One region of the Micromonospora chalcea genome, then DNA from elsewhere that is predicted to be linked to it. Evidence: riboswitches for the same ligand, from Rfam matches in the RefSeq annotation. Region 1 holds a riboswitch; each other region holds the start of a gene.
The links. A riboswitch is a leader RNA that binds a small molecule or an ion and turns the genes downstream of it on or off. The one in region 1 is predicted to bind cobalamin.
Positions count from the first base shown of each region.

Region 2: linked by a shared signal. The riboswitch ahead of metE (5-methyltetrahydropteroyltriglutamate--homocysteine S-methyltransferase) and the one ahead of PVK74_RS08550 (acyl-CoA thioesterase) in region 1 are both predicted to bind cobalamin.
Region 3: linked by a shared signal. The riboswitch ahead of PVK74_RS10070 (peptidase) and the one ahead of PVK74_RS08550 (acyl-CoA thioesterase) in region 1 are both predicted to bind cobalamin.

Region 1 is NZ_CP118233.1:1,823,524-1,834,063, forward strand. It holds gene PVK74_RS08520 (ATP-binding protein) at 1-4,636, shown strand, start outside; gene PVK74_RS08525 (SCO5389 family protein) at 4,778-5,170, shown strand; gene PVK74_RS08530 (Fur family transcriptional regulator) at 5,213-5,614, opposite strand; gene PVK74_RS08535 (copper chaperone PCu(A)C) at 5,829-6,395, shown strand; gene PVK74_RS08540 (Dyp-type peroxidase) at 6,392-7,618, shown strand; gene PVK74_RS08545 (copper resistance CopC family protein) at 7,652-8,257, shown strand; cobalamin riboswitch at 8,440-8,653, shown strand; gene PVK74_RS08550 (acyl-CoA thioesterase) at 8,785-9,297, shown strand; gene PVK74_RS08555 (LysE family translocator) at 9,301-9,927, shown strand; gene PVK74_RS08560 (PrsW family glutamic-type intramembrane protease) at 9,963-10,540, opposite strand, start outside.
Region 2 is NZ_CP118233.1:2,232,516-2,243,055, reverse strand. It holds gene PVK74_RS10110 (tetratricopeptide repeat protein) at 1-90, shown strand, start outside; gene PVK74_RS10105 (lysylphosphatidylglycerol synthase domain-containing protein) at 183-2,522, opposite strand; gene PVK74_RS10100 (DedA family protein) at 2,642-3,298, shown strand; gene mgtA (magnesium-translocating P-type ATPase) at 3,338-5,878, shown strand; gene PVK74_RS10090 (beta-1,3-glucanase family protein) at 5,981-7,573, shown strand; cobalamin riboswitch at 7,686-7,904, shown strand; gene metE (5-methyltetrahydropteroyltriglutamate--homocysteine S-methyltransferase) at 8,021-10,270, shown strand; gene PVK74_RS10080 (Ig-like domain-containing protein) at 10,391-10,540, shown strand, end outside.
Region 3 is NZ_CP118233.1:2,222,394-2,231,878, reverse strand. It holds gene PVK74_RS10080 (Ig-like domain-containing protein) at 1-848, shown strand, start outside; gene PVK74_RS10075 (alkaline phosphatase PhoX) at 1,064-2,224, shown strand; cobalamin riboswitch at 2,438-2,561, shown strand; gene PVK74_RS10070 (peptidase) at 2,660-3,703, shown strand; gene PVK74_RS10065 (hypothetical protein) at 3,772-4,224, shown strand; cobalamin riboswitch at 4,331-4,446, shown strand; gene PVK74_RS10060 (prenyltransferase/squalene oxidase repeat-containing protein) at 4,583-6,037, shown strand; gene PVK74_RS10055 (hypothetical protein) at 6,034-6,936, shown strand; gene PVK74_RS10050 (CbiQ family ECF transporter T component) at 6,929-8,173, shown strand; gene PVK74_RS10045 (ABC transporter ATP-binding protein) at 8,170-9,485, shown strand, end outside.

The DNA.
Region 1 (10,540 bases):
CGCGGCCACTGTCGAGTTCCTCTACCACCCGGGCGACCGGCTGTTCGCCTTCCTGGAGGTCAACACGCGCCTTCAGGTCGAGCACCCGATCACCGAGGCGACCACCGGGTTCGACCTGGTCAAGGCGCAGTTGCACGTGGCCGGTGGCGGCCGGCTCACCGGCGAGCCGCCGGTCGAGCGCGGGCACGCGATCGAGGCGCGGCTCAACGCCGAGGACCCGGACCGCGACTTCGCGCCCTCCCCCGGCCGGATCACCCGGCTGGACCTGCCCGCCGGGCCGGGCATCCGGGTCGACACCGGAGTCAGCGAGGGCGACACCATCCCGGCCGACTTCGACTCCATGATCGCCAAGATCATCGCGTACGGCCGGGACCGGGACGAGGCGCTGGGCCGACTGCGCCGGGCGATGGCGAACACCACAGTGGTCATCGCCGGCGGCGCGACGAACAAGAGCTTCGTGCTCGACCTGCTCGACCAGCCCGAGGTGATCGACGCCAGCGCGGACACCGGCTGGATCGACCGGGTACGCGGCGAGGGCCGCCTGGTCGCGCACCGGCACTCCGCCGTCGCGCTCGCCGCCGCCGCGATCGAGGCGTACGAGGAGGACGAGACCGCCGAGCGGCAGCGGTTGCTGTCCACAGCGGCGGGTGGACGCCCGCAGGTGCAGCACCGCAGCGGCCGGCCACTGGACCTGAAGCTGCGCGGCGTGACCTACCGGATGCGGGTGGCCCGGGTCGGCGCGCACCGGTTCCGGGTCGGTGTCGAGGCCGGTGGCGACGTGCGCACTGCCGACGTCGAGCTGGACCGCTTCGACCGGCACACCGGCCAGATCGCCGTCAACGGCGCCCGGTTCCGCCTGCTCACCGACACCCACGGCCCGGTGCACCTGGTCGAGGTCGACGGCGTGACGCACCGGATCAGCCGCGACGAGGGCGGCGTGGTGCGCTCCCCCATGCCGGCGCTCGTGGTCGCCACGCCACTTGCGGTCGGCGCGGAGGTCGAGGCCGGCGCGCCGGTGCTGGTGCTGGAGGCGATGAAGATGGAGACGGTGCTGCGCGCGCCGTTCCGGGCCCGCCTCAAGGAGTCGTCGGTTCAGGTCGGCACCCAGGTGGAGGCGGGTGCGCCGCTGCTGCGTCTGGAGCCGCTCGTCGAGGAAGGCGCCGAGGCCGCCGACGGCCCGGCCGGTCCCGCTGTCGAGCTGGACCTGCCGGCGCCTGCGGCGGACGTGCCGGCGCGGTCCCGGGCCGAGCGCGGCCAGGAGGACCTGTGCGCGCTGCTGCTCGGCTACGACGTCGACCCGCACGACGAGCGCCGGGTGCTCGACGACTACCTGGACGCGCGCCGGGCGGCCACCGAGGCCGGGCACCGGCCGCTGGCCGAGGAGCTGGAACTGGTCGGCGTCTTCGCCGACCTGGCCGAGCTGAGCCGCAACCGTCCCGGCGACGACGGGCCGGCCGGGCACGTGCACAGCGCCCGCGAGTACTTCCACACCTACCTGCAGAGCCTCGACGTCGAGCGGGCCGGTTCCCCGGACTCGTTCCGGGCCCGCCTCGCCAAGGCGCTCGCCCACTACGGTGTCACCGAGCTGGACCGCTCCCCCGAGCTGGAGGCCGCGGTCTTCCGGATCTTCCTGGCCCTGCAGCGGGCCGCCGCGGACGCCACGGTGATCGCCGCGCTGCTGCGCTCGTGGCTGCGCGAGCCGCCGCCGGACGAGGCGCTGCGCGAGCCCGCCGGCCTCACCCTGGAGCGTCTCGTCGCGGCCACCCAGGTCCGCTTCCCGGTCGTCGCCGACCTGGCGCGGGGCGTGGTGTTCGCCTGGTTCGCCCAGCCGCTGCTGCGCCGCAACCGGGCCCGGGTCTACGCGCGGGTCCGCGCGCACCTGCGGCACCTCGACACGCACCCGGACGCGCCGGACCGCGCCGACCGGGTCGCCGAGATGGTACGCAGCACCGAGCCGCTGGTCCGGCTGCTCGGCCAGCGCCTGGTCCGCGACGACCTGGACAACGCGACGATGCTGGAGGTGCTGACCCGCCGCTACTACGGCAACAAGGCGCTCACCGAGGTCACCACCCGGGCCACCGGTGGCTGCACGTTCGTGGTGGCCGGGCGGGACGGTTCGAGCGTCGTGTCGGCGGCGGTGCGGTTCGACGCGCTCGGCGACGCGCTGCGCGGACTGGCCGAGGTGGCCGGCGACCGCGACGCCGTCGACGCGGACGTCTACCTGTCCTGGGAGAACCAGCCCGAGGACTTCGACGCCACCGCCGCCGCGCTGCTCGACGTGCTGAACGCGCACCCGCTGCCGGCGGCGGTACGCCGGATCACCACCACCGTCGCCGGGCGCGGCGGCGCGGTGATGCACCACCACTTCACGTTCCGGCCCGGCGAAAACGGGATGGCCGAGGAGCGCCTGATCCGCGGCCTGCACCCGCACATCGCGCAGCGGATGCAGCTGGAGCGGCTGCGCGAGTTCGACCTGACCCGCCTGCCGTCGCTGGACGAGGAGGTCTACCTGTTCCAGGCGGTGGCCCGGCAGAACCCGTCCGACCAGCGGCTGGTCGCGTTCGCGCAGGTACGCGACCTGACCGGGCTGCGGGAGCAGGACGGCCGCCTGGTGTCGCTGCCCACCACCGAGGACACGGTGGCGGCCTGCATCGACTCGATCCGCCGGGCGCAGTCGCGGCGGCCGTCGAAGTCGCGGTTCCCGACCAACCGGATCGTCATCTACGTGTGGCCGCCCAGCGAGCTGACCCGCGAGGAGATGGAGCTGATCGCCGGCCGGGTACGCCCCACCACGGTGGGCGCGGAGCTGGAGGAGATCCTGTTCATCGCGCGCCAGCGCGACCGCCGTACCGGCGAGCTGACCAAGGTCGGCGTGCGGATCACCTTCGACGTCACCGGGCACGCCCGGCTGGACGTGGGTGAGCCGCCGAGCGAGCCGGTCGAGCCGCTGGACGAGTACCGGCTGAAGGTGCTGCGGGCGGCCAGCCGCAACACCGTCTACCCGTACGAGCTGACCGGGCTGCTGGGCGACTTCGTCGAGCACGACCTGGACGCGGACCACCAGCTGGTGCCGGTGGACCGGCCCAAGGGCCGCAACAGCGCGGCGATCGTGGCCGGCGTGGTCACCACGCCGACGCCCCGCCACCCGCAGGGCGTGACCCGGGTGGTGCTGCTCGGCGATCCGACCAAGTCGCTGGGCGCGCTGTCCGAGCCGGAGTGCCGGCGGGTGATCGCCGCGCTGGACCTGGCGCAGCGGATGGGCGTGCCGCTGGAGTGGTACGCGCTGAGCGCCGGCGCCCGGATCTCGATGACCTCCGGCACCGAGAACATGGACTGGGTGGCCGCGGCGCTGAAGCGGATCGTCGAGTTCACCCAGGACGGCGGCGAGATCAACATCGTGGTCGCGGGCATCAACGTCGGCGCCCAGCCGTACTGGAACGCCGAGGCGACGATGCTCATGCACACCAAGGGCGTGCTGGTCATGACGCCCGACTCGGCGATGGTGCTCACCGGCAAGCAGTCGCTGGACTTCTCCGGCGGCGTGTCCGCCGAGGACAACTTCGGCATCGGCGGCTACGACCGGGTGATGGGCCCGAACGGGCAGGCGCAGTACTGGGCGCCGGACCTGCCGGGCGCGCGGGACGTGCTGATGGCGCACTACGACCACACGTACGTCGTGCCGGGCGAGCACGCGCCGCGCCGGGCCGTCACCATGGACCCGGTGGACCGGGACATCTGCGGCTACCCGCACGCGGTGGCCGGCAGCGACTTCGCCACGGTGGGCGAGATCTTCTCCGCCACCGCGAACCCGGACCGCAAGAAGCCGTTCGACATCCGTACCGTCATGCGGGCCCTCGCCGACCAGGACCATCCGGTGCTGGAGCGGTGGGCGGGCATGGCCGACGCGGAGACCGCTGTGGTGCAGGACGTGCACCTGGGCGGCATCCCGGTGTGCCTGCTCGGCATCGAGTCGCGGTCGGTGCCCCGGCACGGCTTCCCGCCCACCGACGGCCCGGACACCTACACCGCGGGCACGCTGTTCCCGCGCTCCTCGAAGAAGGCCGCGCGGGCGATCAACGCGGCCAGCGGCAACCGGCCGCTGGTCGTGCTGGCGAACCTGTCCGGCTTCGACGGCTCACCCGAGTCGATGCGCAAGCTCCAGCTGGAGTACGGCGCGGAGATCGGCCGGGCGATCGTCAACTTCCGCGGCCCGATCGTGTTCTGCGTGATCTCGCGCTATCACGGCGGCGCGTTCGTGGTCTTCTCCAAGGCGCTCAACCCGGACATGACGGTGCTGGCGATCGAGGGGTCGTTCGCCTCGGTGCTCGGTGGCGCGCCGGCCGCCGCCGTGGTGTTCGCCGGTGAGGTCGCCGCCCGCACCGCGGCCGATTCCCGGGTACGCGAGCTGGAGGGCCGGGTGGCGTCCGCCACCGGTACCGAGCGGGCCACGCTCAGCGCGGAGCTGGACGAGCTGCGCGGGTCGGTGCGGGCGGAGAAGCTGGGCGAGGTGGCCGCCGAGTTCGACCGGGTGCACAGCATCCAGCGGGCGGTCGAGGTCGGCTCGGTCGACGCGGTGATCCGCGCCGCCGAGCTGCGGCCCCGGGTCATCGAGGCGATCGAGGCGCACCTGCGCTGACACGTTCCGCGACGTCCCACGGCGGACGGGCCTTCGGGTCCGTCCGCCGTTTCGCGTGCGCCGGTCCTTGACGGTCGTCCGGTGACATGGTGTGCTCAGATGGTAATGGAAACCGTGTTCGTTAGAGCTGCCGGAGGACCCATGTCGCTCACCGTTCCGCCCGCCCTGCTGCACGCCGCCGAGACCGGTCCCGTCGACGAGGAGGCGTTCGTCGCCTGTGTCCGCGACTCCCTGCCGTACGCCTGGGAGACGGTCAGCCGGGTCGCCGCCGACCTGGCCGCGACCGACGCCGAGTTCGCCGACAACGTCGTACCGCCGCCCGGCGACGCCGAGCGCGGGCAACTGCTGCGCGCGATGGCCAGCGACGCGATCCGCGCCGGGCTGGAGCGGCACTTCGGGATCACGCTGGCGTTCCAGAACTGCCACCGGGTGGCAGCCTTCCGCCCCGGCGCGGCCGGCTCCGAGGCGTACCGCCGGTTCACCTCCAGCCGCGGCCAGTTGCTGAACCAGTCACCGGCGCTGCGCAACTGCTGACCGGCGGTCCGGCGCGGGCGGGTCACCGCCCGCGCCGGTGGCTCAGGCGGCGCAGCGGTCGCAGGTGCCGAAGATCTCCAGGGTGTGCCCGACGTCGGTGAAACCGTGCTGCGCGGCGACCTGGTCGGCCCATCGCTCCACGGCCGGGCCGGCCACCTCCACCGCACGGCCGCAGCGGCGGCAGACCAGGTGGTGGTGATGGCGGCTCTGGCTGCACCGCCGGTAGAGGTGCTCGCCGCCGGGCAGCCGCGCCGAGTCGATCTCGCCGTTGTCGACGAGCAGCTGCAACGTCCGGTAGACGGTGGTCAGACCCACCTTCGCCTGCCGCTGCACGAGCATCTGGTGCAACTGCTGCGCGCTGTGGAAGCCGTCCAGCTCCCGCAGCAGCGCCAGCACCTCGGCGCGCTGCCGGGTGTTGCGGGTCGCCCCGGTCGTCGCCGTCACCGTCCGCCTCCCTCGTCCGGGCGCCCTCTCCGGCCACGGCCGCGCCCGGCGCGCCACGTGACACCCGGAACCATTATGCCTTCCGGGCGCTCCCCGGTCCCCGGTCGCGGTGAGCCCGGGTGGCATGTGACGCGACCGACTCCCCGGGCCGGAACTATCCGCGGCGCCGCCCCGACCAACGGTACGAACACCGGATCTTCGAGGGGACGACCGCATGCCCAGCACCACCAGCCGCCGCTTCCCACGCACGGCGGCCCTGATCGGCGCCGCCGTCCTGGCCGCGTCCGTCGCCGCCTGCGGCTCCGCCGACGCCACGCCCACAACCGCGCCGTCGGCGTCGGCGCCCGCCTCGGCCCCGGCGAGCGCGGCAGCGGGCGTGCTGACGATCCGCGACCCGTGGGTGAAGGCCGCCGACAGGGGCATGACCGCCGCGTTCGCCACGCTCGTCAACGACGGCGACGCCGACGTCACGATCACCGGGGTGACCACCGACGTGTCCCGGGCCGAGATCCACGAGATGGCCATGACCGACGGGAAGATGGCGATGCGGCAGAAGCAGGGCGGCGTCGTGGTCGCCGCCCGGTCCCAGGCCGCGCTGGAGCCCGGCGGCGACCATCTCATGCTGATGGACCTGACCCGCCCGGTGCGCCCCGGCGACCAGCTCGACGTCACGCTCACCTTCGCCGACGGGCGCACCCAGACGTTCACCGCGGTGGCCAAGCCGTTCACCGGCGCCCAGGAGACGTACGCGCCCGGACACGGCGCGAGCCCCGCGTCATGACCGGAACCGGCGCGCCCGCGCGCCGGGTCAGCCGGCGCGGCCTGCTCACCGGCGGCGCGGCGGCCGCCGGGGGCGCGCTGGCCGGCGCGGGTGCCCTCGCCGCCCTCCGTTCCCACGGGGTACGCCCCGACGACGCCGTCCCGGTGGCCCAGGTCGGCAGCGCTGTCGAGCCGTTCCACGGCGCGCGCCAGTCCGGTGTCACCACCGAGCCCCAGGCGCACGCCGCGTTCGTCGCGTTCACGCTGCGCCCGGACACGAACCGGGCCGCGCTCGGGCGGATGCTGCGACTGCTTTCCGACGACGCCGCCCGACTCACCCAGGGTCGCCCGGCGCTGGCCGACACCGAGCCGGAACTGGGCCTGCTGCCGGCCCGGCTGACAGTCACGTTCGGCTTCGGCCCCGGGCTCTACGCCGCCGCCGGGCTCGACGACCGCCGCCCCACGTCGGTGGCCGACCTGCCGGCGTTCCGGATCGACCGGTTGCAGCCCCGCTGGTCCGGCGGCGACCTGCTGCTGCAGATCTGCGCCGACGACCCGCTCACCGTCGCGCACGCCCAACGGGTCCTGACCAAGGACAGCCGCCCGTTCGCCACCGTCCGCTGGGTGCAGCAGGGCTTCCGCCGGGCCGCCGGCGCCGAGCCCGGACGCACCCAGCGCAACCTGTTCGGCCAGCTCGACGGCACCGCCAACCCGAAGCCCGGCGTGTCGGCGGACACCGCCGTCTGGGTGACCGACGGGCCGGACTGGCTGCGCGACTCCACCACCCTGGTGGTGCGCCGGATCAGCATGAACCTGGAGACGTGGGACCTGCTCGGCCGCGCCGACCGGGAACTCGCGGTGGGCCGGCGCCTCGACACCGGCGCGCCGCTGACCGGCGAGGCGGAGCACGACGAGCCCGACTTCGCCGCGCTCGGACCGGACGGGCTCACCGTGATCCCGGACTTCTCGCACCTGACCCGGGCCCGCGTCACCGACGACCGGCAGAAGATCCTGCGCCGGCCCTACAACTACGACGGCGCGCCGACCGCCGAGGGACACGCGGACAGCGGGCTCGTCTTCGCCGCGTACCAGGCCGACATCGCCCGGCAGTTCCTGCCCATCCAGCGGCGGCTGGCCGAACGGGACCTGCTCAACGAGTGGACCACCCCGATCGGCTCCGCCGTGTTCGCCGTACCGCCCGGCTGCCCCGAGGGCGGCTGGATCGGCCAGCAACTGCTCGGCTGACCACGACGCTGACCACGACCAGGAAGGCGCGTCATGCGTACCCGTACCGTCTCCGCACTCCTCGCCGCGCTGTTCACCGCGGCGCTGCTGCTGGTCCCGGCCACGCCCGCGGCGGCGCACAACTCGCTGCAGGAGGCCACGCCGGCCCGCGACGCCCGGCTCACCACCGCGCCGACGCAGGTGACGCTGCGGTTCCTGCAGCGGCTCAACCCGGCCTTCACCACCATCACGCTGCGCGACGCCACCGACCGTCAGGTGCCCGCGAGCGCGCCCGCCGTGGACGGCGCGACGGGCACGGTGACGATCGAGGAGCCGCTGGCCAACGGCACCTACACCGTCGCCTACCGCGTGGTCTCCCGCGACGGCCACCCGGTCCAGGGCTCGTACCGCTTCACCGTCGCCGACCCGGCCGCTCCCCCGGCGGCCGCCCCGTCACCGGCCACTCCCTCGCCGGCCGCCTCCGCGGACGTCTCGGCGGGCGCTGCGGCAGGCGCGGACGCGTCTCCGGCGAGTGCCGACGCCTCGACGGGCGCCGACGACGGCGGTCTACCGGTGGGAATCCTGGTCGGCGGAGCGGTCGCCGCGGTGGCGGCAGCCGGCGTGACCGCGCTACTGCTTCGACGCCGCCGCGCCTCCTGACCCGTCGCCCGCTGACGCGGGTCCGCCCGGCTTCCTGATGAGCGGGAGAGACGTCCCGCCATGCGGACTGCGCATGCGGGGCGGCACCGGGTGTGCCGGAGCCTGCGTGCCTGTGGGACGGCCGGGGGCAGGGCGCCGAAGGGCGGAACGCGGGTCGCGGCGAGGGCGGGTCGGGGCTGGGTTAGGCTGCCGGGAGCGCTGGTTCACCCGGTCGGCGACGGCCGGGTGTCGTAAGAGGGAACCCGGTGGAAGTCCGGGACTGCCCCGCAGCGGTGAGTGGGAACGACAGCCGTCAACAGCACTGGGCCACCGGCCTGGGAAGCGACGGCCGGTAGGCGACCGGCGACCCCGGTCGGGCCCGCGAGTCCGAAGACCTGCCCGCGTCGCGCGTACCACCGGTGCGCGCTGCCGTCGACCTCGCGGGTGGGTCGGGCGGGTGACACGCCGGGCGGGAGCCGTCGGCGTGCCTCGGCGTGCAACTCCCCCGTCCGGTCGGCGGTCCGCTTCTGCGAGGACGGAACCGCACCGTGACCGATGCCATCACCCTCACCGGCCGACCACCGTCGGCGTCGCACCTGACCCTGTCGCAGATCATGGACCAGCACCACACCAACCTGATGGGCACGGTGCACGGCGGCCGGATCCTCAACCTGATCGACTCGGTCGCCGGGGTGGTCGCCGCCCGCCACTCCGACGGACCGGCTGTCACCGCCGCCATCGACGAGACGGCCTTCCTGCGCGCTGTCCGCGTCGGTGACGTGGTGCACGTGGACGCCCGGATCACCTGGGCCGGCCGCAGCTCGATGGAGGTGGCCGTGAAGGTCAGCGCGGACCGCTGGGACCGCGCGGTGCCGCCGGTGGACGTGGCGACCGCGCACCTGGTGATGGTGGCCGTGGACGACGAGGGCCAGCCCCGGCCGGTGCCGCCGCTGCTGCCCGGCACCGACGGTGACCGGCGGCGCTACCGGGAGGCGCAGATCCGGCGCGAACACCGGCTGGCGCTGCGCCGGGCGCTGCTCGACGGCGTCGAGGAGGGCTGAGGCGTGCTCGGACTGTCGGCGGCCACGCTCGCGGGATACCTGGCCGCGATCGTGGTGCTCATGCTCACCCCCGGGCCGGACATGATGTTCGTGCTCGCCAACGCCACCCGGTACGGCGCGCGGGCCGGGGCGGTGGCGGCGCTCGGGGTCGCGGCCGGGGAGGCGGTGCACGTCGCCGCCGTGGTGGCCGGACTCGCCACCGTGATCGCCGCGTCCCCGGTGCTGTTCACCGCGATCCGGTGGGCCGGTGCGGCGTACCTGATCGTGCTGGGCCTGCGGGCGCTGCGCGGCACGGGCCGGCCCGGCGGCGCGGCGGACGGGGCGGACGGCGGCGGCGCCGGGCGGGCGTTCCGGCGCGGGCTGCTCACGAACCTGCTCAACCCGAAGATGATCCTGTTCAGCGTGGCGTTCCTGCCGCAGTTCGTCCGGCCCGACGCGGGCCCGGTGGCGGCACAGCTGGTGCTGCTCGGCGCGCTGTTCGTCGCGGTGCAGCTCACCGTGGACCTGGCTCTCGGCTTGGGCGCCGGGCGGTTCGCCCGCCGCTGGGGCGACAGCCGCTGGTCGCGGCGGGTCGACCGGCTCTGCGCTGTCGCCTTCGTCGCGCTCGGTGTCCGGCTGGCCGCCGGCTGACGCTTGCTCGACTCCAGCTCGCCGAGATGGCGGCATCAGGAGGGCTCCGACCCCGCCACCTCGGCGAGCTGGTGAGGATCACGCTCCGGCGCCCGGGGCGGGGCGGCGGGCCGCTCGCGGTCCAGGTGCAGGCGCAGCAGCACCCAGCCCAGCGACACGGCGCCGATGAACACGTACGCGGGCTGCGTGCCGAACGTGTCCCAGCAGGTGTGCAGCGTGACGGCGGCGGCGAAGGTGAGCAGGAACGCCGCCAGTCTCCGGCCACCGGGCGCGGCGGCGAACGTGAACAACGCGGCGGCGGTCAGCCCGGTCCAGGCCAGGTGCGCGGCGGGCGCGGTGAGACCGCGAACCAGCAGCGTCCGCTCGACGGCGCCGAGGTTGCCCTCCGACCCGACGAACGCGGCGAACGCGTACCCCATGGTCTCCAGCGCGGCGAACCCGGCGCCGGAGGCCACGCCGATCACCAGGCCCTGCGCCGGTGACCGGTGCCGCCGCCACAGCAGCAGGATGCCGGCCGGCACGATCAGCTTCGCGGTCTCCTCGGCCAGGCCGACGAGCGCCATCGGCAGGACGCCGAGGCGGTGCAGCGTGCCGTACTCCAGCCAGCCGGCGG
Region 2 (10,540 bases), 410 kb from region 1:
CATGCGCTCGCCCAGCCCGGCCTGGACCGGGCCCTGCGCCGGGATCTGCGCGCGGAACTCGCCCGCTGTCGCCGGGCGCTGGCCGGCTGACCCGGCCGGGCGTAGCTCGGGAGACGGCCGAAGACGCGCGGATCGCCACTGCCGCTCCGGCCCCGCCCACGATCGCCCGCCGGCGCCGGCGTTCACAGCAGCCGGCGCCGGGTCAGGAGCCGGAAGGCCAGATATCCCGGCGGTACCGGGAGCCAGAACGTCGCGAGACGGTAGATCAGGGTGCCCGCGACGGCGGCGTCCAGTGGCACTCCGTAGAGCAGCAGACCGGAGACGAGCGCGGCTTCGGTGGCGCCGAGCCCGCCGGGGGTGGGCGCGGCGGACGAGACACCCTCGCCGACGAGGCAGACCAGGATCACCGGGGGCAGGTGGGCCAGCGGGACCGGGCCGGCGGCGATCAGCGCGACGTAGAGACAGAGGCCATAGGTGAGGGTGAGCGCCGTCGACGCGACGACGAGCCACCGCAGCCCGTGCTGGTGGCGCAGTTCGCGCAGCGCGGTCACGACCTGGCCGGCCGCGGCGCGTCCACGCCGCCGGACCCGGGGTACGGCGAGCACGCCGGCGAGGACCAGCAGCACGGCCAGGGCGCCCAGTAGCAGCGGCAGTGCCCTGGCCGCGTCGTGGGTGAGGATGCGGGCGGGCTGGCGTGCGAACGGCAGCAGCACCGGCAGCAGCAGCACGACGGACACCACGCCGGCGGCGCGGGAGACGGCCACGGCGGTGCCCGCGTCAGCGGCGACGAGTCCCTTCTGGTGCAGGTAACGCAGGCTGAGCGCGGCGCCGCCGAGGCTGCCGGGCGCCAGCCGGTTGGCGAACGACGCGGCCACCTGCACCAGGGTGGCCTCGCCCAGCGGGACCCGGCCGGCCGTGGCCAACCGGAGCACGAGACCGCTGAGCAGGTAGGTCAGGGCGGAGCCGAGCAGCGTCGCGGCGACCGCTACCGGGTTGGCGTGCACGATCAGACCCAGGGCGGTGCGGATCTCGCCGAGCTGGGGGAGCAGCAGGTGCACGACCAACCCCAGGACCAGCAGCTCCAGGACGGTGCGGCGGCTGATCCGGACCACCTTCGCCGCCGGGCGGTCGCGGTCCGGGCTGCGTCGCAGGATCTCCTGGTGAAGGCTGTCGAGCATGCCGGGCCGGGCGCGCAGGGCGGTCCGGCCGGCGCGGGACAGCACCGCGGGTTGCAGGAACGGCACGCTGTCCGCGACCGCCGCGACACCCAGGCGGTCGATCGCCGCATCGACCACGCCGGCCGGGTCGACCCGGCCGGCCAGGGCGACCATCAGCTCGACGACGTCGCGGGCCCGCTGCTCGGCCGAGGCGTCGTCGGCGCCGAAGCCCAGGTCCACCAGGTAGACGTGGTCCCGGCCGACGAGCACATTCGCGGCCCGCAGGTCCCGGTGCGCGATGCCCACCCGGTGCAGACGCGCCACCTGGTCCCAGGCGTCGCGTACGGCGGCAAGCGGGACCGGCCCGACGACGGCGTCCAGCGGGGCGGCGTCGATGAACTCCTGCACCAGCACGGCGTCGCCGCCGGGCGCGGCGGCGGTCGTGACGACGGCCGGTATCCGCACGCCGGCACGCGCGGCGAGCAGGGTCAGACAGGTCTCGTGTTCGCTCTGCTGCCGTGCGCTCAGGTACGGCGGCGCGTCGGCCACGTGGCGGTAGCGCATCCGCCGGTAGAGCTTGTAGACCCAGTCCGCGTCGCGTTGCTCGCCACCGGTCACCTTGACGAACAGTCGCCGACCGCCGGTGGTGACCGCCTGCCACGGCTGCGAGCCACGGGCGTCGCCGTGGATCGGCGCCAACCATGCCACCTCGATCCCACGCCGCCGCAGCGTCGCCCGCAGTGCGGGCACCGACCGTTGCGGCCCGACCTCGCCGACCACGAGTCGGGCCAGACACACCGCGAGCCAGCCGACGAGGACACCGCCGGCCACATCGATCGGCAGATGCGCTCCGACGTGGATCCGCGCGACGGCGACCAGCCCGATCACCACCCAGGCGGCGCGGCGCCACCGGGGGCCGCCGGCCCGCGCGGCGACGAGCGCCAGGGCGGTGGCGACCGCGACGTGTCCCGACGGGTACCCGAGGCGTCCGGTGATCGTCTCGCGCAGGACCACGTCGGTGAACAGCGCCGCGGGCCGCTGCCGGGCGACCGCGGCCTTGACGGCTGCCGCGAGCCAGTACGCCAGATTCCCGGCCAGCAGGAGAGTCCACGCGGCGCCGATGCGGCGTGCGATGACGGCTGCTGCGGCGGCGACGAACACCGCCGGGTACGAGCCGAGCTGCATGACCAGGACCAGGACCGGGGTCAGCCCGGCCGGAAGGTGGTTGAGCAGGGTGAACAGGTCCTGCTCCCAGCGAGGCACCCGGTGGCTGCGTACGGCCGCGCTGAGCGCCGCCAGAAGGCACGCCGAGACGGTCAGGCTGACCAGCAACGCCGGCGACGGGCGATGCGTACGCGCTCCCACCGGTCCTCGGCCGCCCCTCGTCCGGCACCGTCCCTGCCGTCGACCCGAACCCTACGGTTCGTCCGCCCGCGGGAGGCGCTTCTCTCTCACCGGCCACTCTCCGGGGCGACAATCATCGGGTGGACAGGATCCTGGCGGTGCTCGTGGGGCTGCCGCCGCTGCTCGTCCTGACCCTGGTGATCGTCCTGCCGGCCCTGGAGTCCTCGACGCTGCTCGGGCTGGTCGTACCGGGTGAGACAGCGATCCTGATCGGCGGGCTGGTGGCCCACGGTGGCGCGCTGCCGCTGTGGGCGGTGGTGGCCGCCGGGGCGGCCGGGGCCTGCCTCGGTGACCAGGCCGGGTACGCCCTCGGCCGCCGGTACGGCGCGGGTGTGCTCGCCCGCGCCCCGCGAGTGCTGCGCCGGCGCCTCGACATCGCGCGGGCCCGCCGCCTGGTCGCCCGCCGCGGGGCGTGGGCGGTGCTCATCGGACGCTGGGTGGCGGTGCTGCGCGCCGTGGTTCCCATGATCGCCGGCGCCGGTGGGATGCGGTGGCCGGTGTTCCTGCGGGCGAACCTGGCCGGCGGCCTGGTGTGGGCGACGGCCGTGGCGCTGCTGGGCTACCTGGGCGCCGCCTCCTACCGCTATCTGGAACGGGAACTGGGCATCGGGGAGTGGGCGCTGCTGGCCCTGATCGGCGTCGGCGTGGCGCTGCGGGCGTGGCAGAGGGCACGGCGCGAACCGGCCGACGGTGAGCGGGCAGGCCAATCACCCGCGCGCGGTGGGGCGGATCGGTAGCGTCACTCGTGGGGGTGGCCGGCGACCGCGGAGTGCGCAGTGGGGCGAGCAGACGACGGGCGCGCGGCGTTCTGGGCCGGGCCGCTGCCGCAGGCCGTGGCCGCCGTCGGAGCCTCCACGGCCGGGCTCACCGGTGAACGCGCCGCCGCCCTGCTGCGCGAGCACGGGCCCAACCGGGTCGACGCGGGCGCCAGGCGGGGCTGGCGGCTCCTGCTGTCGCAGTTCACCAGCCCGATCATCCTGATCCTGATTGCCGCGACCCTGCTGTCGATGGCCGTCGGGGATCTGATCGACGGCACGATCATCCTGGCCATCGTCGCGGCCAGCGGTGGCCTCGGCTTCTGGCAGGAACACGCCGCCGGGCGGGCCGTCGACGCGTTGCAGGCCCGGGTCCGGGTGGACACCGAGGTGATCCGCGACGGGCGTGAGGTGTCCGTACCGGTCGAGGAGGTCGTCGTCGGCGACCTCGTGGTGCTGCGCGCCGGGGACGTCGTCCCGGCGGACTGCCGGATCGTTGAGGCGGAACGTCTGCAGGTCGACCAGGCGGTGCTTACCGGCGAGTCGTTCCCCGTACCCAAGTCGGACGACCCGTCGCCGCCGGACGCGGAGCTGACCGCGCGCGGCAACGCGCTGTGGATGGGTACGCACGTGGCCAGTGGCACCGCGCGCGCGGTGGTGATGCGCACCGGCCGCGACAGCACCTTCGGAGCGGTGTCCCGCCGGGTCGCCTCCCGCCCCGCCAGCACCGGCTTCCAGCGCGGGCTGACCCGCTTCGGGCTGCTGCTCGTGCGGATCATGGTGGTGCTGCTGGTCGGCATCTTCGTCGCCAACCTGCTGCTGCACCGACCGGTCATCGACTCCCTGCTGTTCTCGCTCGCCCTCGCCGTCGGGCTGACCCCGCAGATGCTGCCGGCGATCGTCGCGGTCAGCCTCTCCGCCGGCGCCCGTGCGATGGCCGCGCACCGGGTCATCGTCAAGCGCCTCGAGGTCATCGAGGACTTCGGCGCCATGACCGTGCTGCTGACCGACAAGACCGGCACCCTCACCGCCGGCACGGTCACCCTCACCGGCTGCCTCTCGGTCGACGGTGAGCCGGACGCCGAGGTGGCCCGGCTCGCGAGGCTCAACGCCGGCCTCCAGCGTGGATTCCCCAACCCTGTCGACACGGCGATCATGAGGGGGCAACCACCCGCCGACCCGGGCACCCGCATCGCCGAGGCGCCCTACGACTTCACCCGCCAGCGCCTGTCCCTGCTGGTGCGCGACGGAGACGAACCGATCCTGGTCACCAAGGGTGCGCTACGCGCGGTGCTCGACGTCTGCGCCACCGCACGCACCGCCGCGGGCACGGTACCGCTGGACGAGGTACGCGAGCGGGTCCTGCGACGGTTCGCCGCGCTCAGCGACCAGGGCGACCGGGTGCTGGGCCTCGCCGTGCGAGCCATGCCCGGCGTCACCGCCGTCGCCGTCGCCGACGAACGGGAGATGACGCTGGTCGGGCTGCTCGCCTTCCAGGACCCACCCCGCGCAGACGCCGCCGCCGCCATCCGCCGGCTCGCTGACATGGGCGTCACGGTCCGACTGGTCACCGGCGACAACCGGCACGCCGCCCGGCACGTCGCCGCCAGCGTCGACCTCGCCGGCGAACCGCTCGTCGGCGCCGACCTCGCCGCCTGCCCCGACGACCAGTTGCCGGAGCGGATCGCCGACGTCACCGTGTTCGCCGAGGTGGACCCGCTGCAGAAGGAACGCATCCTGACCGCGCTGCGCCAACGCGGCGACGTCGTCGGGTTTCTCGGCGACGGCATCAACGACGCTCCCGCGCTGCACGCCGCCGACGTCGGCATCTCCGTCGACACCGCTGTCGACGTCGCCAAACAGGCCGCGGCGATCGTGCTGCTCGACAAGAACCTCGACGTGATCGCCGACGGCATCCGCCTCGGCCGCCGCACGTTCACCAACACCTTGAAGTACATCCGGGTCAACACCAGCGCGTCCTTCGGCAACGTCGTCAGCATGAGCATCGCCGCGCTCCTGCTGCCCTTCCTGCCGCTGCTGCCCCGTCAGGTCCTGCTGCTCAACTTCCTCTCCGACATCCCCTACACCACCCTGTCCACCGACTACGCCGATGCCGAGCAGATCCAGCATCCGCGTACCGTCGACGTCCGGACCATCCGCAGGTTCATGCTGGTGTACGGCTCGATCAGCATCGCCGTGGACCTCCTCGTACTCGGCGCCCTGCGCTGGTGGTGGCACGTGTCGACCGACGTCTTCCGCGCCGCCTGGTTCGTCCAGTTCACCGCCACCGAGATCATCGCGCTGCTGGTGCTGCGCTCCAATCGGAGTTTCCTGCGCAGCCGCCCCTCCGCCGCGCTCGCCGGCACCGGACTGTTGCTCATCACGGTCACCGTCGCGCTGCCCTTCAGCCCACTGTCCGGGCCACTCGGACTCGCCGCGCTCCCGCCGGTGGTGCTGGCGGCCCTCGCCGCGGTCACCCTGGTCAACGTCGCCGCCAACGAGACCGCCAAGCACGTCGTCCCGCCGGACCCGACCGCCGCACGGCGGGTGCCCCGCCCGTGACGGTCTCGCGTCCATCGGTGATCGCCTATTGACAAACAAAATTAACAATTGGACCCTGCTGAGAGAGCGCTCTCCCGTCCCTGTCTCCAGCGAGGTGTCGCCATGCGTCTTCGAAGAAAGCTGCTCGCCGCCGCGTCCGCACTGCTCGCCGGGCTCGCGGGCACCGTCGTCGCCACGCCCGCCCACGCGGTCGGACCGGCGTTGCTACCCGTCACCGTCACCAACACCACCGGTCGCACCGACCCGGTCTACCTCTACGTCATCGGCGTCCAGCTGTCCTCCGGCCGGCTCGGCTACGTCACCGCCGGTGGCGCCTTCGTGCCGTGGAGCGGCGGGCAGATCCCGCCGTCGCCCGCGCCGGACGTCTCCATACCGGGCCCCGGCAACGGCGGTAGCACCACGATCCAGTTCCCCCGGGGCTTCTCCGGCCGGGCCTACTTCGCCCTCGGGCAGAAGCTGAAGTTCTTCCTCACCCCGGACGGGCTGGTGCAGCCCGCGCCCTGGGCGGCCGGTGACGCGAACCGCGACATCCTCTTCGACTGGAGCGAGTTCACCTACAACGACTCCGGGCTGTGGCTCAACAGCTCCCAGGTCGACATGTTCGCGATCCCGCACGCGGTCACGGTGACCGGCGCCAACGGCGTCACCAAGCGCACCGGCGACGTGGTGGCCAACGGACGCAACGCGGTCATCGACGGCATCCGGGCGCAGCCGGGCTGGGCCAACACCGTCCACACCCGCTCAGACGGGACCGTGCTGCGCGTCCTGGCTCCGGGGAAGGCGGCCGGGGCCGGCCTGCTGAGCACCACCTATCTGGACTCCTACATCGCCTCCGCGTGGAACGCGTACACCACGAAGACGCTGACCGTGGCGCCCTTCGCCGACCAGCCGGCCATCCGGTACTACGGCCGCACCTCGGGCAACACCATGACCTTCACAAACGGCAGCGGCCAGGTGGTCGCCTCCTTCAACCGGCCCTCCTCGGCCAGCGTCTGGGGATGCGACGGCGACCTGCCCGCGCCGAACGACCAGGTGGTCGGCCCGATCTCGCGTACGCTCTGCGCGGCCCTCAACCGAGGCACGCTCGGCACCATCGACACCCAGCCCAGCACGAACGCCGCCGACTTCTACCGCAGCAACCCCACCAACCAGTACGCCCGCCTGATCCACGCCCACATGACCGACGGCCGGGCGTACGCGTTCGCCTTCGACGACGTCGGCGGATTCGAGTCACTGGTGCACGACGGCGACCCCCGTTCGGCCGGACTGATCCTCAGCCCGTTCACCGGCGGTGGGGGCGGCAACCCGGCCACCGGGGTGCCCGTGGTCAGCAACTGGAACAACAAGTGCATCGACGTGCCGAGCTCCAACTTCGTCGACCGCGCGCCGCTGCAGATGTGGAACTGCAACAACACCAACGCGCAGAAGTGGACGTTCAGCGGCACGGCGCTGAAGAGCCAGAACAACAAGTGCATGGACGTCGACGCCGGGTCCACCGCCAACGGGGCGGTGGTGCAGCTCTACACCTGCAACGGCACCGGCGCCCAGCAGTTCACCCTGAACTCGGCCGGAGACCTGGTCAACCTTCAGGCCGACAAGTGCGTCGACATCAAGGACCGGAACGGCAACGACGGCGCGAGGCTCCAGCTCTGGGACTGCACGGGCACGGCCGGCCAGAAGTGGCGTAAGGGCTGACCGGCCCTGCGACGGGGGGCGGGGGCCGACCGCGAGTCGCTCCCGCCACCCGCCGCGACGGCTCGCCGTCCCGCAGGACGGACGCGCCGACCACGTCGGCTCACCGCCCCATACGATGGACAACGGTGCTGGTTCGCCGTGCCCGTGAAGGGTGCGGCGTCGTAAGAGGGAACCCGGTGTGAGTCCGGGACTGCCCCGCAGCGGTGAGTGGGAACGACAGCCGTCATCGAAGCACTGGACCGTGAGGTCTGGGAAGCGACGGCCAGTAGGTGACCGGGTGGATCCGGTCGCGCCCGCGAGTCCGAAGACCTGCCCGCACCGCGCGCACCGTCCGGTGTGCGCCGCCGACGGTCGCTCGGGACGGCCGGTGCGGAAGCCGGTACGCCGTCTGTACCCCTTCCCTCCCCGCCTCGATCGGCCTCGTGTGCTTCGAGGGAAGGGATCTCCATGAGTACCGCATTCGGTCAGAGCACCGTGCTGGGCTATCCGCGTATCGGGGGCAACCGGCAACTCAAGAGGGCCGTCGAGGCCTACTGGGCGGGCCGGATCGACGCCGAGGAGTTGGCGGCGACCTCTGCCGCGCTACGGGCGAAGGTGTGGCGGACGCTACGCGACGCGCGCCTGGACGCGATCCCGTCCAACACGTTCTCCTACTACGACCACGTGCTGGACACGGCCGTCGCCGTCGGCGCGATCCCGCGCCGGTTCGCCCGTCTCGGCCTCGGCGACCTCGGCACCTATTTCGCCATGGCCCGGGGCGTCGATGCCGAGCCGGCGCTCGAACTGACGAAGTGGTTCGACACCAACTACCACTATCTGGTTCCCGAGATCGGCTCCGACACCACCTTCGCGCCGAATCCCGACAAGGCGCTGCGCGAGTACCGCGAGGCCCGCGAGCTGGGAATCGACAGCCGGCCGGTGCTGGTCGGGCCGGCGACATTCCTGCTGCTGGCCAAGCCCACCGAGGCCCGCGGCGAACCGTTCGACCGGCTGACCGACCTGGTCGACGTGTACGCCGGCATCCTGCGATCCCTTGCCGCGGCGGGCGTGCGATGGGTGCAGCTGGACGAACCCGCCTACGTCGCCGACCGGAGCGCCGCCGAGATCGACGCGCTGCGGGAGGCGTACACCCGGCTCGGCGCGGTGGAACAGCGGCCGGCGATCTCCGTCGCCACCTATTTCGGCGAGCTCGGTGACGCGCTGCCCGCCCTGCTCGACACGTCGGTCGAAGCGGTCGGCGTGGATCTGGTGGCCGGGCCCGGCAACCTGCGGCGGCTGGCCGGTGCGGGACCACTGCGCGGCAAGACGATCGTGGCCGGCCTCGTCGACGGCCGCAACGTCTGGCGTACCGACCTGCGGGCCGCCGTGGCGGCCGGTGCCGCCGTCACCGCCCTCGCCGACCACGTCGCCGTGTCCACCTCGTGCTCGCTGCTGCACGTGCCGGAGGACCTGTCCGCCGAGACCGCTCTCGACCCGGCGCTGCGTCAGCGGCTCGCCTTCGCCCGGCAGAAGGTCGATGAGGTCGTCCGGCTCGGCCGCGCGCTGCGCAACGGCACCACGTCCCTGCCCGAGCCGCTGCCGCCCACCCCTGCCGCCTGGCGCGACGACACCGTACGCGGTCGGCTCGCGGCGCTGCGCGCCACGGATCGGCAGCGCGGCGCGTACCCGGAGCGTGCGGCGGCACAGCAGGCCCGGCTGAACCTGCCGCCCCTGCCGACCACGACCATCGGATCGTTCCCGCAGACCGACGAGCTGCGCCGTGCGCGTGCCGAGCACCGGGCCGGGCGTCTCGACGACGCCGCCTACACGCAGCGGATGCGCGCCGAGGTCGAGCACGTCGTCCGGCTCCAGGAGCGGCTGGGCCTGGACGTGCTCGTGCACGGCGAGCCGGAACGAAACGACATGGTCCAGTACTTCGGCGAGCAGCTGGACGGGTTCGCCGCCACCGAACACGGCTGGGTCCAGTCCTACGGCTCCCGATGCGTGCGTCCGCCCGTCATCTACGGCGACGTGGCACGCAGGGCGCCGATGACCGTCAACTGGTCCACCTACGCGCAGTCGCTGACCGACCGGCCGGTCAAGGGCATGCTCACCGGCCCGGTCACGATCCTGGCCTGGTCGTTCGTCCGCAGCGACCAGCCACTGGCAGACACTGCGGACCAGGTCGCGCTCGCCCTGCGCGACGAGTGCCGTGATCTCGAGGCAGCCGGTATCCGGGTCATCCAGGTCGACGAGCCGGCGCTGCGTGAGACGCTGCCACTGCGCAGGGCGGACCAGAAGGCGTACCTGGACTGGGCAGTCGGGGCGTTCCGCCTGGCCACCTGCGGAGTCGCCGACGACACCCAGATCCACACCCACCTGTGCTACTCGGAGTTTGGGGAGGTGATCACGGCCATCGACGCCCTCGACGCCGACGTCACGAGCATCGAGGCATCCCGCTCCCGGATGGAGGTCCTCGACGACCTCGCCGCGATCGGATACCGCCGGGGTGTGGGGCCCGGCGTCTGGGACATCCACTCACCCCGGGTGCCGTCCCACGACGAGGTCGTCGGCGCGCTGCGCCGGGCCGTGGCCGCGGTGCCGGCCGAGCGGCTGTGGGTGAACCCCGACTGCGGCCTCAAGACGCGCGGCTATCCCGAGGTCGAGGCGTCCCTCCAGCACCTGGTCGCCGCCGCGGCCGAGCTGCGCGGACGCTGAGCCGCCGGCCGGGCGGAACGCCGCGCCGTTCCGCCCGGCCCGGGCCCGGTTCAGCCCTTGACAGGCCGTGCCCGGAGCGCCGAGGCTGCATGAAGTGATGTATGTCGATGTTACGGGGGCATGATGCGACGCAGGATCTGCGCGCTGGCTACAGCAGCCGCGGTCGTCGTCGGCGGGGCCATGACGATGGCGCTGCGGCCGGCCTACGCCGCGACGGCGTGCACGGTGGACTACACCATCACCCGGGAGTGGTCCAGCGGCTTCTGGGCC
Region 3 (9,485 bases), 400 kb from region 1:
GCGCCGCGCCTGCGCTGAAGGCGTTCGGCAACCGCATCCTCACGGTCACAGCCAGTCCGAGGCCGTACCGGCCCCGTGGAATCATCCGGTCGGCCGCGCCCGGCGAATGCGCATGGGGACCGATCCACTGGGACGGCCCGGTCGACGACGCGTCGGTAGGCGCGCTGCGGGCCCGCGGCGTCAACGCGGTACGGGTCGTGCTGAGCGACGCCTGCTACGCCTACACCGGCAGCCCTGCCGACAGGCAGAACCGGGTCGGCTACCTCGACGAGGCGGCCCGGTACGTCGACCGGCTCGTCCGGGCCGGCATCACACCCGTCGTGTCGCTGCGGCAGAGCGACATCTCCGCCACCCGCACGTTCTGGAGCGCGGCGGCGGAGGTGTTCGGCGACGACAACGCAGTGGTCTTCGACATCTCGTCCTACGACTTCCCGGCGGCCGGCGGCACCGATCCCGCGGCGGTCTGGACCTGCTGGCGCGACGGCGGTACCTCGTGCACGGGCACCGGCCTGCCGCCCTTCGGCGTGCAGGAGCAGATCCGCCTGCTTCGCGTCCAGGGCTCGTTCAACCTGGTCCTCGCCGCCGGGATCGACGGCGGCAACGATCTGAGCCGGTGGCTGGAATATCGCCCGGCTGACCCGGACGGCCGCAGCGTGGCCGCCGCCTGGCGCGTCGACGACCGCTCGGCCTGCGCCACGCCGGCCTGCTGGCGGTCCACGCTGCTCCCGGTCGCCGCCCAGGTGCCGCTGGTCGCCACCGACGTCAGCGCCGGCTCGGGGGCGCCGACGTTCGTACCGCGGACTGTCGCCTGGCTCGACCAGCACGGCATCGGCCACCTGCGCCGGTGACCGGGGGGAGGGGAGGCCGCGGCCGGAGGGCCGGTCAGACGGCCGCGCGCGCCCACTGCTGGTTGGTGCCGCTGCCTCTCCTACCCGTACGACCCCTCGACCGGGTCGGCGTGGGCGGGACATCGCACATCGAGCCGTCCATCGACGTTCATCCAACAGATCGGCGTGCGTAAGCTCCACACGGTCGGATCCATGGAACCTACGGAGGAGGTTCCATGGATCGTCGAACGATGTTGCGGGCCACCGTTGTCGGTGCGGGCGCCCTCGCCCTGCCGTTCACGGCGTGGTCGGCGGCGTACGGAGCCCCGGCACAGAACGCGGCGGGGCCCTACGGTGGGCTTCAGGCAGCCGACGCCAACGGCATCCAGTTGCCGGCCGGGTTCACCAGCTCGATCGTCGCGCGGTCCCGGCGGACGGTGCCGGGGACGTCGTACACCTGGCACGACGCCCCGGACGGCGGCGCCGTGTTCCCGAACGGCACCGGCTGGATCTACGTGTCGAACTCCGAGGTGTCGGCCGGTGCGGGTGGCGGCGCCTCGCGACTCGTCTTCAACTCCAGCGGCGCCGTGGTCGGGGCGTCGCGGATCCTCTCCGGCACCAACAACAACTGCGCCGGTGGGAAGACACCGTGGAACACCTGGCTCTCCTGCGAGGAGGTGTCCCTGGGCCGGGTCTTCGAGACGTACCCCCTCGGCGGGACCGCGGTGGCGCGTCCCGCGATGGGCCGGTTCAAGCACGAGGCGGCCGCGGCCGACCCGGTCCGCCGGGTCGTCTACCTGACCGAGGACGAGACCGACGGCAAGTTCTACCGCTTCGTGCCGGCCACCTGGGGCGACCTGTCCGCCGGAACCCTCCAGGTCCTCCGCGCCGGTACGGCCACCTCCGGCACGTTCACCTGGGCCACGGTGCCCGACCCGGACGGCTCGCCCACCCCGACCCGGCAGCAGGTGTCCGGCGCGAAGACGTTCAACGGTGGCGAGGGCTGTCACTACGCGGACGACACCGTCTGGTTCACCACGAAGGGCGACAACCGCGTGTGGCAGGTCAACCTGGCCGCCGGCACGTACGAGCTCGCCTACGACGACAACCTGGTCAGTCCGGGCGCCCCTCCGCTGACCGGCGTCGACAACATCACCGGGTCCACTGCAGGTGACCTCTACGTCGCCGAGGACGGCGGCAACATGGAGATCTGCATGATCACGCCGGACGACAAGATCTCGGTCTTCCTGCGGATCACCGGACAGAGCGGTTCGGAGATCACCGGGCCGGCGTTCACCCCGGCGGGGGACCGGCTGTACTTCTCCTCGCAACGCGGCACGACCGGCTCGTCGTCCGGCGGCATCACCTACTGCGTCACCGGTCCGTTCCGCCGTTGACCGGCTCCCGGTCCCGCCGGCAGTGACCACACGGTGAAGGACGCCCGGTCCTCACCGGGCGTCCTTCACCGGCGTGCTCCACGCGGACGCGCCGGGACGACGGCCTCTCGACGTCGGGGTGTGAAACCGCCGATTCCGCCGGCCGTCACGGCACGTGGCCGGTTCCTGGCGCATTGACATCGGCGCACCGGCCACAGCAGACTGTCGCGACAACTCAACCACCGCGTGTACGTGCGGGGGAAGACCGGTCGAAATCCGGCGCTGGCCCGCAACGGTAGGCCGCCCAGAGAACTCTGCGGCGGCGAGCCCGAATACCCGTCGTACGCGTGCAACCGCTCCCCACCCGTCGTGGCCCACGGGTCGGAGTCCCGGACGCCCCCGCGTACTGCGGCCGTCCGGGCTTTCGACGACCGCCGGGCCGGAAAGGCGCTTCCGATGGTCGTCCGCCGAAGCCGGCACCGCCTGCTCGCGCTCCTCTGCGGCGTACTCGCCGCCCTCACCCTCACCACACCGGCCGTCGCCGCCCCCGATCGCGCCGCCCTCACCCGCCCGGAGGCCGCCGCCGGCTGGCTCGCCCGGCAACTCGTCGACGGCGAACGCTTCGAGGCGGTCTTCGACGGTGTCGCCTACCCCGACCAGGGGCTGACCCTCGACGCCGTGTTCGCCTTCGCCGCCGGCGGCGTCGCCGACGACCACGGCGCCGGCGCGCTGGCCTGGGTCACCCGGCCGGACATCCGCGACGGCTACCTCGGCGACGGCGTCTCCGAGGCGTACGCGGGCGCGACCGCCAAGCTCGCCCTCGCCGTGCAGGTGCGCGGTGGCGACCCGGCCGACGTCGGCGGGGTGGACCTGATCGCCCGGCTGCGTTCGCTGCAGACGCCGGCCGGCCGGTTCAGCGACCGGTCCGCGTACGGCGACTACAGCAACGCGTTCAGCCAGTCCTTCGCGCTGCTGGCGCTGGACCGTACGGCGGCCGGGGCGCCTCCGGCGGCGGCCGCCTGGCTGGCCGGCACCCGATGCCCGGACGGCGGCTACCCGCTGCTGCCCGCGCAACCGGTCTGCACGTCCGACGTGGACGCCACCGCGCTCGTGACGCAGGCGCTGCGCGCCGCGGACCGTCCGGCCGACGCCGCCGCCGGGCTGCGCTGGCTGGTGTCCGTTCAGCGTGCCGACGGCGGCTTCGCCAACGCGGCCGGCACACCGAACGCCAACAGCACCGGCCTCGCCGCGCAGGCCCTGCGCGACGGTCACCGGCTGCCGGCCTGGGCGCGGTCCCGGGCGTTCCTCGCCGGACTCCAGGTCGGCTGCGCCGGGGCGCCCGCCGACCGGGGCGCCGTCGACTTCGACGGTGGCGGCTTCGACCCGGCCACCGCGCCCCGGGCCACCGCCCAGGCCGTCCTCGGTCTCACCGGGATCGGGTACGCCCGTCTGTCCGCCGCCGGCGCCGACCCCGGCGCACCGGCGCTCGCCTGCCCGTGAACCGCCTCGCCGCTCACCCGATCACAGGAGGACCCGTGTTCCGTCACCGTCCCACCGCCCGCACCTGGATGGCCGGCCTGCTGGCCGCCGTCGTGGCCGGCGTCGCGCTGACCGCAGTCGAACCCGCGCCCCGGTCGGCGCACGCCGCCGCCTGCGCCGGCACCTCGGGAGTCACTGTGGTCGTCGACTTCGCCGCGCTCGGCGGCGGCGTCCAGGTCGCCTGTGCGCCGGGCGATCCGGCCACCGGCCTGGCCGCGCTTCAGGCCGCCGGCTTCACCGTCACCGGCACCGCCCGCTGGGGCCTGGCCTTCGTCTGCCGGATCAACGGCAAGCCCACCGCCGCGACCGAGCCGTGCGTCAACACCCCGCCGGCCACCGCGTACTGGTCGTACTGGCATGCGTCCAGCGGCGGCTCCTGGTCCTACAGCACGTCGGGGGCGACCGGCTACAACCCCGCGCCGGGCAGCGTCGAGGGCTGGTCCTTCGGCGCCGGCGCCCCGCCGAGCATCGCCGCTCCCTGACCCGCCGGCTGCGAACGGTGTGACCAGCGGCGCGCCGGGTACCGGCAGCTGCTCTGGCGTCGTCGCGCGCCCGGGCGGTACGGTGTCGGCACCCGGTGCGCCGGGCACAACTGCATACGTCCCGTGTGGGGGGAAGCCGGTTCGAAGCCGGCGCTGACCCGCAACCGTGAGCGAGAGTCCCTTTCGCGAGCCGGAATGCCCCGCCCGGGACGAGCGGCTTCCACTGTCGAGGTCTACAGGGTGAAGTCCGGGCCGCCGAGGTCCGACCACCCCGCCCACCGCAGCACGCGGAGCGGGGTGTCCGTTTCTCGGGGCGCTTCCCGGAGCTTTCACCGACCGCTCCGCGAAAGGCACCCTGATGCCACTGTCCCGGCGTCTCACCATCGGTCTCGGAATCGCCACGGCGACAACTCTCGCCACGATCACCAGCGCCCCGCTCACCGTGGCCGCGGCACCCGCCCCGGCCCACGTCACCGCCGCCCGCGACGCCGCGTCCTGGCTGGCCGGTGAGTTCAAGAACGGTTCGCTGCCCGGACCGTTCACCCCCGAGGACTGGGGGCTGACAATCGACGGTCTGGTCGCGCTGTCCGCCACCGGCGTCGACGCGCAGACCCGGCAGGCGGCAACCGCGCAGGTCGCAAAGCATGTACGGTCCTACAACAGCTACGACGACTGGGGCATCGAGGGCTTCACCGACGGCGGGGCCACCGCCAAGCTGCTCTATGCCGCAGCCGCCGCCGACGCGGACCCCACCGACTTCGGCGGCTACGACCTGCGGGCGGAAACCCTGTCGCTGATCGCCACGGCCGACGCCGGGCACCAGCGGGGACGGATCACCAGCCGTACCACCGCCGACAGCGGCCCGGACGCCAGCAACACCTTCGACCAGTCCTTCGCCGTGCTCGGCCTGGCCCGCAGCGGCGACCTGCCACAGGATCCGGTGGACTTCCTGATCCGGCAGCAGTGCGCGGCGGGCGGCTTCCGGCTCTACCCGGACGCCGCCGACGGGCCGTCGCCGTCCTGCGACGACCAGCCCGGCGCCACCCTCGACGTCGACTCGACCGCGATGGCCGTGCAGGCATTGCTGGCCGCGGCCGAGGACGGCGCCACGGGCGCCGGCGACGCCGCCCGCAAGGGCGCCGACTGGCTGGTCACCCAGCAGCACGCCGACGGTTCCTTCGGCGGCTCGGGACCGACCACCGGCGCGAACTCCAACAGCACCGGCCTGGCCGGGCAGGCCCTCGCCGCCGCCGGCCGCGACGACGAGGCCGCCCGGGCGGCGACGGCCCTGGCCGCGCTGCAGCTCACCGCGGGCAACGGTGGCGCGGCCTCCGCCGACGCCGGCGCGATCGCCTACAACACCGACGGATTCACGGCTGCCGCGGCGGCCGGGATCACCGACACCGACCGGGACCAGTGGCGCCGGGCCACCGCGCAGGCCCTGCTCGGGCTGGCCCAGGTCCCGCTGGGCCGGATCGGCCTCGACCCGCCGCCCACGTCGACTCCCACCCCGACCGGCACGGCCTCGCCCACCGCGCCGTCCACGCCCTCCGCGTCTCCCACGCTCACCACGTCGCCTCCACCGACCGGCACCGCCGGCCCGACGCCGAGCGTGACCAGCCCTCCGGCGACACCCGCGCCCACGACCGCGGCGCCGGCCACCGCCGCGCCGCCGATCACGACCCCGGCCGCGTCCGGGCCGGGCGGGCTGCCGACGACCGGCGTGGCGATCGGTAGCTACCTGCTGATCGCGCTGCTGCTGATCGGTGGCGGAGTGACACTGCTCGTGCTCGGCCGACGGCGGGCGGGATGAGCCTCCGCGCCGCCCGTGGCGCGCTGGCCGTCGCCCTGGTCACCGCCTGCACCACGATCGGACCGGGCAGTCCTGCGGTGGCCGCCGGGTCGGCCGGCTACTGCCCGGACGCCTCCGGGGTCACAGTCGTGGTGGACTTCAACGAACTCGGCGGCGGGACGGTGGTGCGGTGCGCGCCGGGCACCCAGGCCACCGGCCTCGCGGCGCTCAAGAACGCGGGCTTCCCGATCACCGGAACCCTGCGCTGGGGCGAGGGGTTCATCTGCCGGATCGACGGCAAGCCGTCGGCCGCGACGGAGAAGTGCGTCGACACCCCGCCTGCGAGCGCCTACTGGTCGTACTGGCACGCCCCGAACGGCGGCAGCTGGACGTACAGCGACAAGGGCGTGCTCAACCGCAAGCCGGCGGCCGGTAGCTTCGAGGGCTGGTCGTTCTCCCTCAACCGCAACGCCGACGACGCGCCCCGTCCCGGCGTCGTGCCGAAACGCCCCGCCCCTCCACCGCCACCGCCACCACCGCCGCCGCCCACGGGCGGTGAGCCGGCGGCGCCACCACCGGCGGGAGGAACCGTCGCACCGCCGCCGGTCGCCGGTGGCCGGCCCGGCGAGCCCACCCGGCCGGGCGGCACCTCCGGCCCGCCGGTCTCCGTCGGCCCGCCGACCTCCGCCGGCACGTCACCGACGGCCGGTACGCCGACCCTGACGGCGACGCCGGGCGCCGCCACCGGCACGGCACCGCAGGGCTCCTCCGACGAGCCGGTGGTGACGGATGTCGCCGCGTCCCGTGACGACGACGGCCTGCCACTGGGCACGATCGCCGGGGTGCTTCTGCTCGCCCTGCTCGCCACCGGCGCGCTGGTCGCGGCCCGACGACGCCGTGCCGCCGACCCGGATGACTGACGTCACGGTCACCGGGTCGCGGCCGGCCGACGCCCGTCGTCTGCCGGGCCGATGGCCGGTGTGGTGGCTGCCCCGGGGGCTGCACCCGGGCGCATGGTGGCTGTGGGCGCTCGGCCTGGCCACCGCGGCCAGCCACACCACGAATCCGCTGCCGCTGGCCCTGCTCGTCGCCGTCGCCGGTCTGGTGGTGGTGCGCCGCCGGGGCGACGCGCCGTGGGCGTTGGCGTTCCGCATGTACGTCTGGCTCGGCGCGGTGATCGTCACGATGCGGGTGGTGTTCCGGATCGTGTTCGGCGGCGGCCAGGGCGACCACATCCTGGTCCGGCTGCCGGAGATCCCGCTGCCCGCGTGGGCGGCGGGCATCCGCCTGTTCGGACCGGTCGCCGCCGAGCAGATCCTCGGTGGCTTCTACGACGGGCTGCGGCTGGCGACGATGCTGATCTGCCTCGGTGCGGCGAACGCCCTGGCCAACCCGAAGCGGCTGCTCAAGGCCGTACCCGGAGCGCTGTACGCGATCGGCACCGCCGTCGTGGTCGCGTTGTCGGTCGCCCCGCAGCTGGTGGAGAGCGTGCTACGGGTCCGCCGGGCCCGGCGGCTGCGCGGCGCGTCCGCCCGCGGGATGAGGGCGCTGCGCGGGATCGCCCTGCCGGTGCTGGCCGACGCGTTGGACCGGTCCCTGGCCCTCGCGGCCGCGATGGACTCCCGTGGTTACGGCCGCACCGCGGCGGTGCCCGCCGGGCAGCGAACCGTCACCGGGGCGCTCGTCCTCGGCGGGCTGGTCGGCGTCTGCGCCGGCACCTACGGGCTGCTCGACACCGCCGCACCCGGCTACCTGGGGCTGCCGATGCTCCTGGCCGGACTGACCGCCGCCGTGACCGGCATGCTGCTGGCCGGCCGCCGGGTCCGCCGCAGCCGGTACCGACCGGACCGCTGGCGCCCGGCCGAGCTGCTCGTGGCCGGCTGCGGGGTGGCCGCCGCGGCACTGACCATGCTCGCCGGCTCGGTGGACCCGGAACTGCTCTACCCGCCGGTCAGCCCGCTCACCTGGCCCCAGCTGACCCCGCTGATGCTTCTCGCCGTCGGCGTCGCGGCGGCACCCGCCTGGCTGGCGCCGCCACCACCGCCGACAGTATGTGCCGGACGCCCGCCGGCGGTGGACCGGCCCATCCCCGTCACGGACGTGCCGGCAGACGGAGTGCGCGCCGCGAGGGCATCGATACCGGGAGACCGCCCATGATCACTTTCGACCGGGTCACCGTCCACTATGCCGAGGGCGGCCCGCCACCGTTGCGGGATGTGACGTTTCGCGTCGAGGAAGGTGAACTCTGCCTGGTCGCGGGCCGTACCGGTGCCGGAAAGTCGACGCTGCTGCGGGCGATCAACGGTCTCGTCCCACACTTCACCGGCGGCACCCTGCACGGCGCCGTCACCGTCGACGGCAGGGACACCCGCACGCATCCGCCGCGCGATCTCGCCGACGTCGTCGGCGTGGTCGGCCAGGACCCGTTGGCCGGCTTCGTCACCGACACCGTCGAGGAGGAACTGGCGTACGGGATGGAGCAGCTCGCCCTGCCACCCGCGGTGATGCGCAAGCGGGTGGAGGAGACGCTGGACCTGCTCGGCATCGCCGACCTGCGCGACCGGCCCCTGCGGACGCTGTCCGGCGGTCAGCAACAGCGGGTCGCCATCGGCGCGGTGCTCACGGCGCACCCCCGTGTGCTGGTGCTCGACGAACCCACCTCCGCGCTGGACCCCACCGCCGCGGAGGACGTGCTCGCCACCGTCACCCGGCTGGTGCACGACCTCGGAGTGACAGTGGTGCTGGCCGAGCACCGGCTGGAGCGCGTCCTGCAGTACGCCGACCGGCTGCTGTACCTGCCCGGCGACGGCCATGTCCACGACGGGACGCCGGCGACCGGGCTGGCCCACATCGACATCGCGCCACCCCTGATCGAGCTGGGTCGCCTCGCCGGCTGGACACCGCTGCCGTTGTCGGTCCGTGACGCCCGCCGACGGGCGTCCGACCTCCGGCACCGGCTCGCCGGCGTGGCGCCGCCGCCGGTCCCGGCGGGCGCGGACACCGGTCCCACGCTGACCGCGCGGAAGATCGTCGTACGGTATCCGGGCACCGTCGCGGTGGCCGGCGTCGACCTCGATCTGCGCGCCGGCCGGGTCGTCGCGTTGATGGGCCGCAACGGATCCGGCAAGTCCAGCCTGCTCTGGGCGGTGCAGGGCAGCGGCCCACGCCACGGCGGCACCGTCGCCGTGACCGGGCCGAAGGGCACCGTCGACCCGAAGGCCCTGCCGGCCGGTCAGGCCCGCCGGCACGTCGGCCTCGTCCCGCAGGACTCCGGTGACCTGCTCTACCTGGAGACAGTCGACGCGGAGTGCGCCCAGGCCGACCGGGAGACCGGCGTGCCGGCCGGCACCTGCCGGGCGCTGGTGGACCAGCTCGTCCCCGGACTGCCCGGTGACCGGCACCCCCGGGACCTGTCCGAGGGACAGCGGCTCGCCCTCGCACTCGCCGTGCAGCTCACCGCCGCTCCGCC